DNA from 3 places in the Kosakonia calanthes genome. Region 1 is predicted to be linked to each of the others. Evidence: predicted binding sites of a transcription regulator. Region 1 holds the regulator's gene; each other region holds the start of a gene.
The links. The regulator Fur, encoded in region 1, represses iron uptake genes when iron is present. The targets are predictions, from matches to a motif close to ATAATAATGAGAACNACTATCAA.
Positions count from the first base shown of each region.

Region 2: AAEY27_RS06985 (Nramp family divalent metal transporter) is a predicted target of Fur. The motif match lies at 1,545-1,567, and genes of this name have one in related genera.
Region 3: exbB (tol-pal system-associated acyl-CoA thioesterase) is a predicted target of Fur. The motif match lies at 1,519-1,541, and genes of this name have one in related genera.

Region 1 covers NZ_CP151800.1:3,275,026-3,278,536, reverse strand. The annotation lists gene AAEY27_RS15395 (beta-N-acetylhexosaminidase) at 1-1,567, shown strand, start outside; gene fur (ferric iron uptake transcriptional regulator) at 1,666-2,112, opposite strand; gene fldA (flavodoxin FldA) at 2,403-2,933, opposite strand; gene ybfE (LexA regulated protein) at 3,097-3,378, opposite strand; gene ybfF (esterase) at 3,510-3,511, opposite strand, start outside.
Region 2 covers NZ_CP151800.1:1,485,203-1,488,713, reverse strand. The annotation lists gene ypeC (DUF2502 domain-containing protein YpeC) at 1-214, shown strand, start outside; gene AAEY27_RS06985 (Nramp family divalent metal transporter) at 267-1,505, opposite strand; gene AAEY27_RS06980 (NupC/NupG family nucleoside CNT transporter) at 1,859-3,046, shown strand; gene AAEY27_RS06975 (EAL domain-containing protein) at 3,098-3,511, opposite strand, start outside.
Region 3 covers NZ_CP151800.1:786,479-789,989, forward strand. The annotation lists gene AAEY27_RS03680 (DedA family protein) at 1-58, opposite strand, end outside; gene metC (cystathionine beta-lyase) at 176-1,363, opposite strand; gene exbB (tol-pal system-associated acyl-CoA thioesterase) at 1,602-2,333, shown strand; gene exbD (TonB system transport protein ExbD) at 2,340-2,765, shown strand; gene AAEY27_RS03700 (cytoplasmic protein) at 2,811-3,245, opposite strand; gene AAEY27_RS03705 (hypothetical protein) at 3,247-3,511, opposite strand, start outside.

The DNA of each region.
Region 1 (3,511 bases):
GAACAAATTCCACTTCCATCTTACGGATGACGAAGGCTGGCGTATCGAAATCCCAGGCCTGCCGGAACTGACCGACATCGGCAGTAAACGCTGCCACGACCTGAGTGAGAAAACCTGCCTGTTGCCACAATTGGGATCCGGGCCAGATAGCAATAACAATGGCAGCGGCTTCTTCAGCCGGGCTGATTACATTGAGATCCTGAAATATGCCAAAGCGCGACAGATTGAAGTGATCCCGGAAATCGATATGCCTGCGCATGCGCGTGCCGCGGTGATGTCGATGGAAGCGCGTTACGACCGCCTGGTGAAAGAGGGCAAAGAGAAAGAGGCGAATCAATACCGCCTGCTTGATCCGACCGATACCTCCAACACCGCTGGTGTACAGTTCTATGACCGTACCGGCTATCTGAACCCGTGCCTCGATTCGTCACGCAACTTTGTTGATAAAGTGATTGGCGAAATTCAGCAGATGCATAAAGAAGCCGGTTTACCGCTGAAAACATGGCATTTTGGTGGTGATGAAGCGAAAAACATCTATCTGGGCACCGGCTACACCGATCAGAAAAAACCGGAAGCGGGCAAAGGCATCATCGATCAGAGCAATCAGGATAAGCCGTGGGCGAAATCCCAGGCCTGCCAGGTGATGATCAAAGAAGGGAAGGTGACTGATGTTGAGCATCTTTCCAGCTATTTTGGCGTTGAGGTCAGCAAGCTGGTGAAAGCCCACGGCATTGACGTGATGCAAGCGTGGCAGGACGGCTTGAAAGATGCCAAAGACGCGTCAATATTTGCCACCGATCATATCAACGTGAACTTCTGGGATGCCCTTTACTGGGGCGGTTTCGATTCGGTCAATGACTGGGCGAACAAAGGGTTCCGCGTGGTGGTCTCCAACCCGGACTACGTTTATCTCGACTTCCCGAACGAAGTTCACCCGGCGGAAAGCGGCTATTACTGGGGCACGCGCTTTAGCGATGAGCGTAAAATCTTTAGTTTCGCGCCGGACAACATGCCGCAGAACGCAGAAACCTCTGTTGATCGTGATGGCAACGTGTTTAGTGCGAAATCCGATAAACCGTGGCCGGGCGCTTATGGTCTTTCCTCGCAGTTATGGAGCGAAGTCGTACGCACCGACTCTCAGATGGAGTACATGATCTATCCGCGTCTGGTTTCTGTCGCCGAACGTGCATGGCATCGCGCAAGCTGGGAACAGCAATATCAAGCGGGTCGTGAATACAAAGGCGGCGAAACACATCGGGTGGATGTGAAAGCGCTCGACAGCGACTGGCAGCGTTTTGCAAACCTGTTAGGTCACCGCGAACTGGCGAAACTGGATAAAGCGGGCATTCATTATCGTTTACCAGTACCGGGCGCGCGCATTGCCAGCGGAAGGCTTGAAGTGAACACCAGCTTCCCGGGAATGGTGGTTGAGTATTCAACTGACAACGGGAAAACCTGGCAGCGCTACGACGATAAAGCACGTCCGCAGGTGAGCGGGGAAGTGCAGGTTCGTACCGCCAGCCCGGACGGCAAGCGCTTCAGCCATGTCGATGGCGTAAAAGCGTAATTTTTCTGCTCATGCCCGGCGATTCAAATGTGCCGGGCTTTTTATTTGCAGACAAAAAAAAGCCAACCTGACGGTTGGCTTTTGCCTATCAAAAAAGATTATTTTGCGTCGTGCGCGTGTTCATCTTCGCGACAGTCACCTTCGGCACAATGGCCATACAGGTACAGACTGTGGTTAGTCAGGCGAATGCCGTGTTTGGTGGCAATTTCGCGTTGACGTGCTTCGATGGAATCATCACTGAATTCAATGACTTTTCCGCAATCGAGGCAAATAAGGTGATCGTGGTGATGCTGCTGAGTCAGTTCAAAAACGGACTTGCCGCCTTCAAAGTTATGACGGGTCACAATCCCGGCGTCATCAAACTGGTTCAGAACACGATAAACCGTTGCCAGCCCAATCTCTTCGCCCATGTCGATCAGACGTTTATATAGATCTTCCGCACTGACATGATGGTTATCCGGCTCCTGAAGCACTTCCAGGATTTTTAACCGAGGAAGCGTGACTTTCAGGCCGGCCTTCTTTAATGCGGTATTGTTGTCAGTCATGCGGAATCTGTCCTGTTGCTATACGATTCACTTCCTTCGCGGAAGTAATAAGGAATGCACCTGGGATAATGCGTATCATTATAGAACTGCCATGTATAAATGAAAACTGCAAGCCCTCAAGTAAAGTAAGCTTATAAAACGTGGTGTCGCCGACAAACTCCTGGTCAGCCGCACCGAGTTTAGCAGGGCTCATTGTACAGCGATGGAGAAAAAAGTTAAAAAATTGTAGCAATTATTTCCATTGCTTTTATCTATTGATACGGCGCAACCCACAGATTGCGCCGAAGATATCAGGCATTAAGGATGTCGTTCAGGTGCAGTTCTTCTGAAACCTGCTTCACCCATTTCTGAACGCGTTCTGCGGTCAGTTCCGGTTGACGATCTTCGTCAATCGCCAGACCTACAAAGTGGTCATCATCCGCCAGGCCTTTCGACGCTTCGAAGTGGTAACCCGCGGTAGGCCAGTGGCCCACAATGGTCGCGCCGCGCGGTTCAATAATGTCGCGAATAGTGCCCAGCGCATCACAGAAATATTCTGCATAATCTTCCTGGTCGCCACAGCCGAACAGCGCAACTAATTTACCATTGAAATCAATCTCTTCCAGCGTCGGGAAGAAGTCATCCCAATCACATTGCGCTTCGCCGTAATACCAGGTCGGAATGCCGAGCAACAGAATGTCATACCCTTCGATATCTTCTTTGCTGCTCTTGGCAATGTCATGGACATCGGCAACGTCTTTACCGAGCTGACTCTGAATCATTTTCGCGATATTTTCGGTGTTGCCTGTGTCGCTGCCGAAGAAAATGCCTGTAATTGCCATGAGTAAAATAACCTCTTGAATCTTAATGAGTATAGGGGGGGCGCTAAGCCCACAGATAAGGGCAATCATAGCAGAACAGAGAAGCACGCGGAAACTGCTATCGCCACGGACTGCACTGTATGCCACATGAAAGTGTTGATAAAACGATGATTCGGAGGATTCGCTATCCGCGCAATGCTTTCAACTGTGCCAAAAGCATCTCTTCGATAAGCTCGCTGCGGCTCATCTCGCGCGCGTCTGCCAGCTCGTTTAAGGCGTCCACAGCGTCCACGTTCAGTTTGAGTTCGACGCGTTTAAGCCCACGAACCTTATCGCGTTTTAGCTGATTGCGTTTGTTGATGCGCAACTGTTCATCGCGCGCGAGCGGGTTTGTCTTCGGTCGTCCCGGGCGACGCTCATTCGCGAACAGATCTAGTGTCGTACGGTCCGTTTGTTCTTTAGCCATGGTCTAAGCATACTACGGGAGAAACAAGCAATCGGGCTGCTGCCCGGGCTGAATAGCGCGCCATCATACATCAGCATAACGAGTGCGCCAACGACCGGACGCGATGAAACGACCGGTCGCCGCCTTTTTAATC
Region 2 (3,511 bases), 1.8 Mb from region 1:
TGGTAACTACTGGGACGGCGGGCACTGGCGCGACCGTAATTACTGGGGCCGTCACTATGAATGGCGCGGCAACCGCTGGCATAAACATGACCGTGGATTGCATCGCGGTTGGGACAAACGCAAATCTTACGAGCGCGGTTACCAGGAAGGCTGGCGCGACCGTGACGACCATCGCGGACCGGGACGTGGCCACGGCCGCGGGCACCATCATTAAGGCGTTTTATACTCTGATTGCCGGATGGCGCTGCGCTTATCCGGCCTACTAATTACAGATCCGCGATTGACCCCACCAGCAGCCAGCTATTCAAACTCACCACCAGCACAACAATCACCCAGCCCGCGCGTTTAACCAAGGTGGTATTCACCAACTCGCCCATCAGTTTTTGATTACTGGTGAAAAACAGCAGCGGCACCAGCGCCAGCGCAATCCCGAAGCTCAGCAATACCTGGCTCATCACCAGAATGCGCGTCGGATCCAGCCCCAGCCAGATAACAATAAACGACGGCATCATGGTGATGCTGCGACGCACCCACAGCGGGATATGAAACCGCACGAAACCCTGCATCACCACTTGCCCGGCCAGCGTTCCCACCACGGTTGAAGAGAGACCTGCCGCGACCAGACTCAGGCCGAAAATCGTGGCGGCCGCGTGGCTTAACAGCGGCTCCAGCGTCAGATACGCCTGATCGAGATCGGCAACACCGGTATGACCATTGAAATGGAACGCCGCCGCCGCGGTTGCCATCATCGCCAGGTTAACAAACCCGGCAATGGTCATTGCGATGCCGACATCCCATTTGGTTGCTGAATAACGTTCACGTTGCGTGCCCTGATGCAAATACTGTGTCAGGGAAGAGTGAAGATAGATGACATGCGGCATGATGGTCGCGCCCAGCACACCTGCGGCAAGAAACACGGCGTCCGTTCCCGGTAGTGATGGAATAACCACGCCTTTTGCCAGTTGCGCCAGTTTCGGCTGCGAAAAGGCCAGCTCGACGATATACGCCGCCGCGACAAACAGCAGCAGGCCACCGATCACTTTTTCCAGCGGTTTCTGCCCGCGCCGTTGCAACATCAAAATGAGGAAGGTCGCAATCCCGGTAAGCACCGCGCCTTGCAACAGTGACACGCCGAGGATCAGCTTAAAACCAATCGCCGCGCCAATGAATTCCGCCAGATCGGTCGCCATGGCGATGATTTCCGCCTGTACCCAATAAAACCACACCAGCGGGCGCGGGTAGTGATCGCGAATCTGTTCGGCGAGATTTTTTCCGGTCGCGATGCCGAGCTTAGCGGATAAAAGCTGGATCAGCATCGCCATAAGGTTTGCCCAGACGACGACCCATAGCAACTGGTAACCAAACGTCGCCCCCGCCTGAATGTTGGTGGCAAAGTTACCCGGATCGATATAACCAATCGCGGCAATGAACGCAGGTCCCATTAAAGCAAACTTAAGCTTGCGCGCTGCTCGACCGGTACTACTCTCAACGCGACTATTGTTCATTTATTGCCCCTAAATATAGCCTTTGCTATGTTTGATGCTATCAAAATGAGAATGATTATCAAGATCATTTAAATAGGTTTGCCTGATTTCTCTGATAGCCAGAAACGATAGAAGGGCTGAATGACAAGGATGGTGACAACGGCAATAGGATTAGCCGCAGCGTTGTGTTAAGAGTCTAGCAGTGTAACGCAACTTTTCACGTCTTTACGTAACATAACAGAAATGTATATTTGATCACTAATTTTGAGTCTGGTCACAGGACATTAATATAGTGTGTCTTTGATCTCGTTTTCTTTTTCCTTGTTGCATAGAATGTGCACGAAATTTCTACCCGTCTCATATTTGGAGCAAATATGTCCCGCGTTCTTCACTTTGTACTGGCGCTTGCTGTTGTGGCGCTGCTTGCCTTGCTCGTAAGCAGCGATCGTAAAAAAATCCGCATTCGCTTTGTTATTCAACTGCTGGTTATTGAAGTTTTACTGGCCTGGTTCTTCCTGAACTCAGATATCGGCCTGGGCTTTGTGAAAGGCTTTTCAGAGATGTTTGAAAAGCTGCTCGGCTTTGCCAACGAAGGGACTAACTTTGTCTTCGGTAAAATGAATGACGAAGGTTTGGCATTCTTCTTCCTGAAAGTGCTGTGTCCGATCGTCTTCATCTCTGCTCTGATTGGTATTCTGCAACACATTCGTGTGTTGCCGATCATCATTCGCGCTATAGGTACCGTGCTGTCTAAAGTCAACGGTATGGGCAAACTGGAATCATTCAACGCCGTTAGCTCCCTGATTCTGGGTCAATCCGAGAACTTTATTGCTTATAAAGATATCCTCGGCAAGATGTCCAAAAATCGCATGTACACCATGGCCGCCACCGCAATGTCGACGGTTTCGATGTCTATCGTTGGCGCGTACATGACCATGCTGCAACCGAAATATGTTGTTGCGGCACTGGTGCTGAACATGTTCAGTACTTTTATCGTGCTGTCGCTGCTCAACCCGTATCGCGTGGATGAGAGCGAAGAAAACCTGCAAATGGCGAAACTGCATGAAGGCCAGAGCTTCTTTGAAATGCTGGGCGAATACATTCTGGCTGGTTTCAAAGTGGCGATTATCGTTGCGGCGATGCTGATCGGCTTTATCGCGCTGATTTCTGGCCTGAACGCCCTGTTCGCTGCCGTGTTGGGCATCTCCTTCCAGGGCATTCTGGGTTACATCTTCTACCCGATTGCATGGGTGCTGGGTGTGCCGGCTCACGAAGCGCTGCAAGTCGCCAGTATCATGGCAACCAAACTGGTATCGAATGAATTCGTGGCGATGATGGATCTGCAAAAGATCGCATCCACTCTCTCCCCGCGTTCAGAAGGTATCCTGTCGGTGTTCCTGGTGTCCTTTGCTAACTTCTCCTCAATTGGCATTATCGCGGGCGCGATTAAAGGCCTGAACGAAGAGCAAGGTAACGTGGTTTCCCGCTTTGGTCTGAAACTGGTTTATGGCTCAACGCTGGTCAGCGTGCTGTCTGCGGCCATAGCAGCGCTGGTTATTTGATTCCATTTTCCCAGCCTGTAAAAAGCAAAACCGGGGATTTCCCCGGTTTTTTTATGCGTCCGCCAATGGCTGCGGCTTCCCGAGTAAATAACCTTGTAGATAATCCACTCCCGCATTGAGTAATATTTCTCGCTGCGCCTCGTTTTCAACGAATTCAGCCACCACGGTCAGGGATTTCGCCTTCGCCAGCTCGCAAATCGCCTTCACGATCATCGCATCTTGCTTGTCCTGCAAAATATCCCGCACGAAACAGCCATCGATTTTGATGATGTCCGCCTGCACGCGTTTCAGACGTTCAAAGTTGGCATAGCCGGTACCAAAGTCGTCGATAGCGATTTTGAACCCCGCCTGACGTAACTGCATGATGTTAAGAATGCTGATTTCCGAATTCGAAAAGGCCTGCTCTTCGGTGATCTCAATAATCACTTCGTGGGCTGGAACTGAATAGCGTTCAAAAAGTGCCAG
Region 3 (3,511 bases), 2.3 Mb from region 1:
CCAGCGCAGCAAAGTCGTGATGCCAGAGCGCAGCAATAATATCTTGAATAACAGCCATGGACTTTCCTGTGGTACCGCGTAGAGGAGGCTATTGTACTCCAGTTCGCCTAAAACACCTTGATCCGGGGCGCAAGAAAAAGAGAATTATCTTATGTTGTGCCCCGGTCACTCAGGTTTACACGATGCGCTGAAAGCCTGCCACTAAATCTTCTATCAGATCGTCAACGTTCTCTAAACCAACATGCAAACGGATTAATGTGCCGCTGAAATCAAGCTCACCGTCCGGGCGAATCGCCGCCAGTTGCTCCGGCTGGTTCGCCAGAATCAATGACTCAAAACCGCCCCATGAATAGGCCATGCTGAACAGCGAGAAGTGATCGAGATAATCCGACATCTCTTCATTTGTCAGGCGTTTGTTGAGCACAAAAGAGAACAGGCCGCTGCTGCCGGTAAAATCGCGTTTCCAATATTCATGCCCTTTGCTGCCTGGCAGCGCCGGGTGATTCACGCGCGCCACCTGCGGGTGCGTAGCCAGCCATTCGGCAATTTTCAGGCTGCTTTCATGATGCTGACGTAAACGGACGCCGAGCGTGCGCAGGCCACGGCTGGTCATATATGCAGTATCGGCATCCAGCATTTGTCCCATTAAATAGGCGTTTTCGCGCAGTTGTTCCCAACAACGAGCGTTGGAAACGGCGGTACCGACCATCGCATCCGAATGGCCAATCAAATATTTCGTGCCCGCCTGAATGGAAATATCGATATCGAATGCCAGCGCTTTGAACAGAATGCCTGCCGCCCAGGTGTTGTCGATCATAATGATGGCGTCAGGCGCGACGCTTCTTACCGCCTGCACAATGGCTGGAACGTCGTGCACTTCCATGGTGATGGATCCGGGCGATTCAAGGAACACGACTTTGGTGTTGGGCTGGATAAGCCGCACGATGCTGGAGCCGATCATCGGGTCGAACCAACTGGTGGTGACGCCGAGTTTCGCGAGAATTTTGGTGCTGAAATCCTGGGTGGGTTCGTAAGCGGTGTTGGTCATCAACACATGATCGCCTTGCCCGACAAACGCCAGAATGGTGTTTGCCACTGCCGCCGCCCCACAGGGGAACAGCGCACAACCCGCGCCGCCTTCCAGCTCGCACATTGCTTCCTGTAAAGAGAAGTGCGTTAAGGTGCCGCGACGACCATAAAAGAGCTCGCCATTGGCGCGGTTGCGCGTGGCGTGTTTTTTGGCTTCGACTGTTTCAAATACCAGTGAAGAGGCGCGTTGGATAACGCTATTCACCGAACCCTGCGTGTATTTTTTGCTGCGCCCTGCGTTCACCAGAGCGGTTTCAAGATGCTTCGCCGTCATGTTTGCTTAACCTGGTTTTATACGTCTGGATGTCCAGACTACCATGATTGAGAACTGTTGCGTCATGTAGGGTTAATTTTTCTAAAAAACGCTCAATGGCGTTTGTTTACTGCGTCAACGCAAAGAAAAGGACGTTTACTTAGTGCACTATGTAAATACTAATGAGAACTACTATCAATTCGACGTCGTTTTGATATTATGGCGCACAGTTTTGTGATTTGCGTCTCGGAGAAACACAGTGGGTAATAATTTGATGCAGACGGATCTATCCGTATGGGGTATGTATCAGCACGCTGACATCGTCGTGAAGATCGTGATGATCGGCCTGATTCTGGCGTCCGTTGTGACATGGGCGCTCTTCTTCAGCAAAAGCGTTGAGATGATTTCGCATAAGCGTCGCCTCAAGCGTGAGCAGCAGCAACTGGCTGAGGCTCGCTCGCTGGATCAGGCAACGGAAATTGCCGCCACTTTCCACGCCAGAAGCCTCAGTTCACTGTTGATTAACGAAGCCCAGAACGAGCTGGAGTTATCCGCAGGCAGTGAAGACAACGAAGGGATCAAAGAGCGTACCGGTTTCCGCCTTGAGCGCCGCGTCGCCGCCACCGGTCGTTATATGGGCCGTGGTAATGGTTTTCTCGCCACCATCGGCGCGATTTCTCCGTTCGTCGGTCTGTTTGGTACCGTTTGGGGCATCATGAATAGCTTTATCGGTATCGCGCAGACGCAAACCACGAACCTCGCAGTTGTCGCGCCGGGCATCGCGGAAGCGCTGCTGGCCACGGCAATTGGCCTGGTTGCCGCTATCCCGGCGGTAGTAATTTACAACATTTTCGCGCGCATGATTGGCAGCTATAAAGCGACCCTCGGCGACGTTGCCGCGCAGGTTCTGCTGCTGCAAAGCCGCGATCTTGACCTGGCTGCCAGCAATGCTCAGCCGGTTCGTGCCGCTCAGAAATTACGTGTAGGTTGATGCGCCATGGCAATGCGTCTTAATGAAAACCTGGACGATAACGGCGAAATGCACGAAATCAACGTCACGCCGTTTATCGACGTGATGTTGGTGCTGCTGATTATCTTTATGGTGGCCGCGCCGCTTGCCACGGTAGATGTGAAAGTGAATCTGCCGGCATCCTCCAGCCAGCCGCAACCGCGCCCGGAAAAACCGATTTACCTGTCGGTAAAAGCGGATAACACCATGTTTATTGGAAACGATCCGGTGACCGATGAAACGATGGTTAACCAGCTCAATGCGGTGACCGAAGGGAAAAAAGACACCACCATCTTCTTCCGCGCAGACAAAACTGTGGATTACGAAACGATGATGAAGGTGATGGATACCCTGCACCAGGCGGGTTATTTGAAAATCGGTCTGGTGGGTGAAGAGGTCGCGAAAGCGCAATAATAATCTACCGCTGACGAAAGTAAAAAGCTGGTCGTAGCGCCAGCTTTATTTTTTTGAGAGCGGCCTTTCCTGCTCGCTCTCTTCTTTCAGCGCCACAGTGGTCACTGTTGACGTGTGATATTCACCGTCGCTCAGCTTACGGCTCAAACGCAGCGTCGCGGCTTCCCGCTTCACAATGTGCTGATAATTCGCTTCCAGCCGCCCCATGATTTTTTCTAGCAGTTCAGGTTGTTGTTCGATGATGGCGGCAATCGTCGCGCCATAAATCTCTTCTTTGACTTGCAGAGGATAGGTTTCACGGCGGTTCTGCCATTTCAGGCGCACCAGCGCGGCCGGAATAGAGACCAACTCACGGGCAATCTGCTCAATAGTGGCATTTTTACTTTGCACCAGTGCGTCTATATTTTGCTTTAAGATAAATTCGTCGCTTTTCGTTTCATCGTAATTAATATAAACGTTATTATTTTCGACTTCTGGCACGTTATTCATCCCCAAGTTTATAAAACATTGGCGCGTCTGTTTCTCGGGTAATCAGATTAAGCCAAATCTCATTCCCTGCTTCATTTATTTGCTGAGTTTTATCGGAAATTATTTTGCTTAATGCCTGGGCGTCGATCTCACCTTCGGCTTGCAAGTCATTAAGTAAACGCGCAAAGGCCTCGATTTTTACAACGCGAAATAGCCGCTCTTTTATATGGCGATCGCGTTCTTCAAGTAACATATTGCGCGATTGCCCGGTACGACTG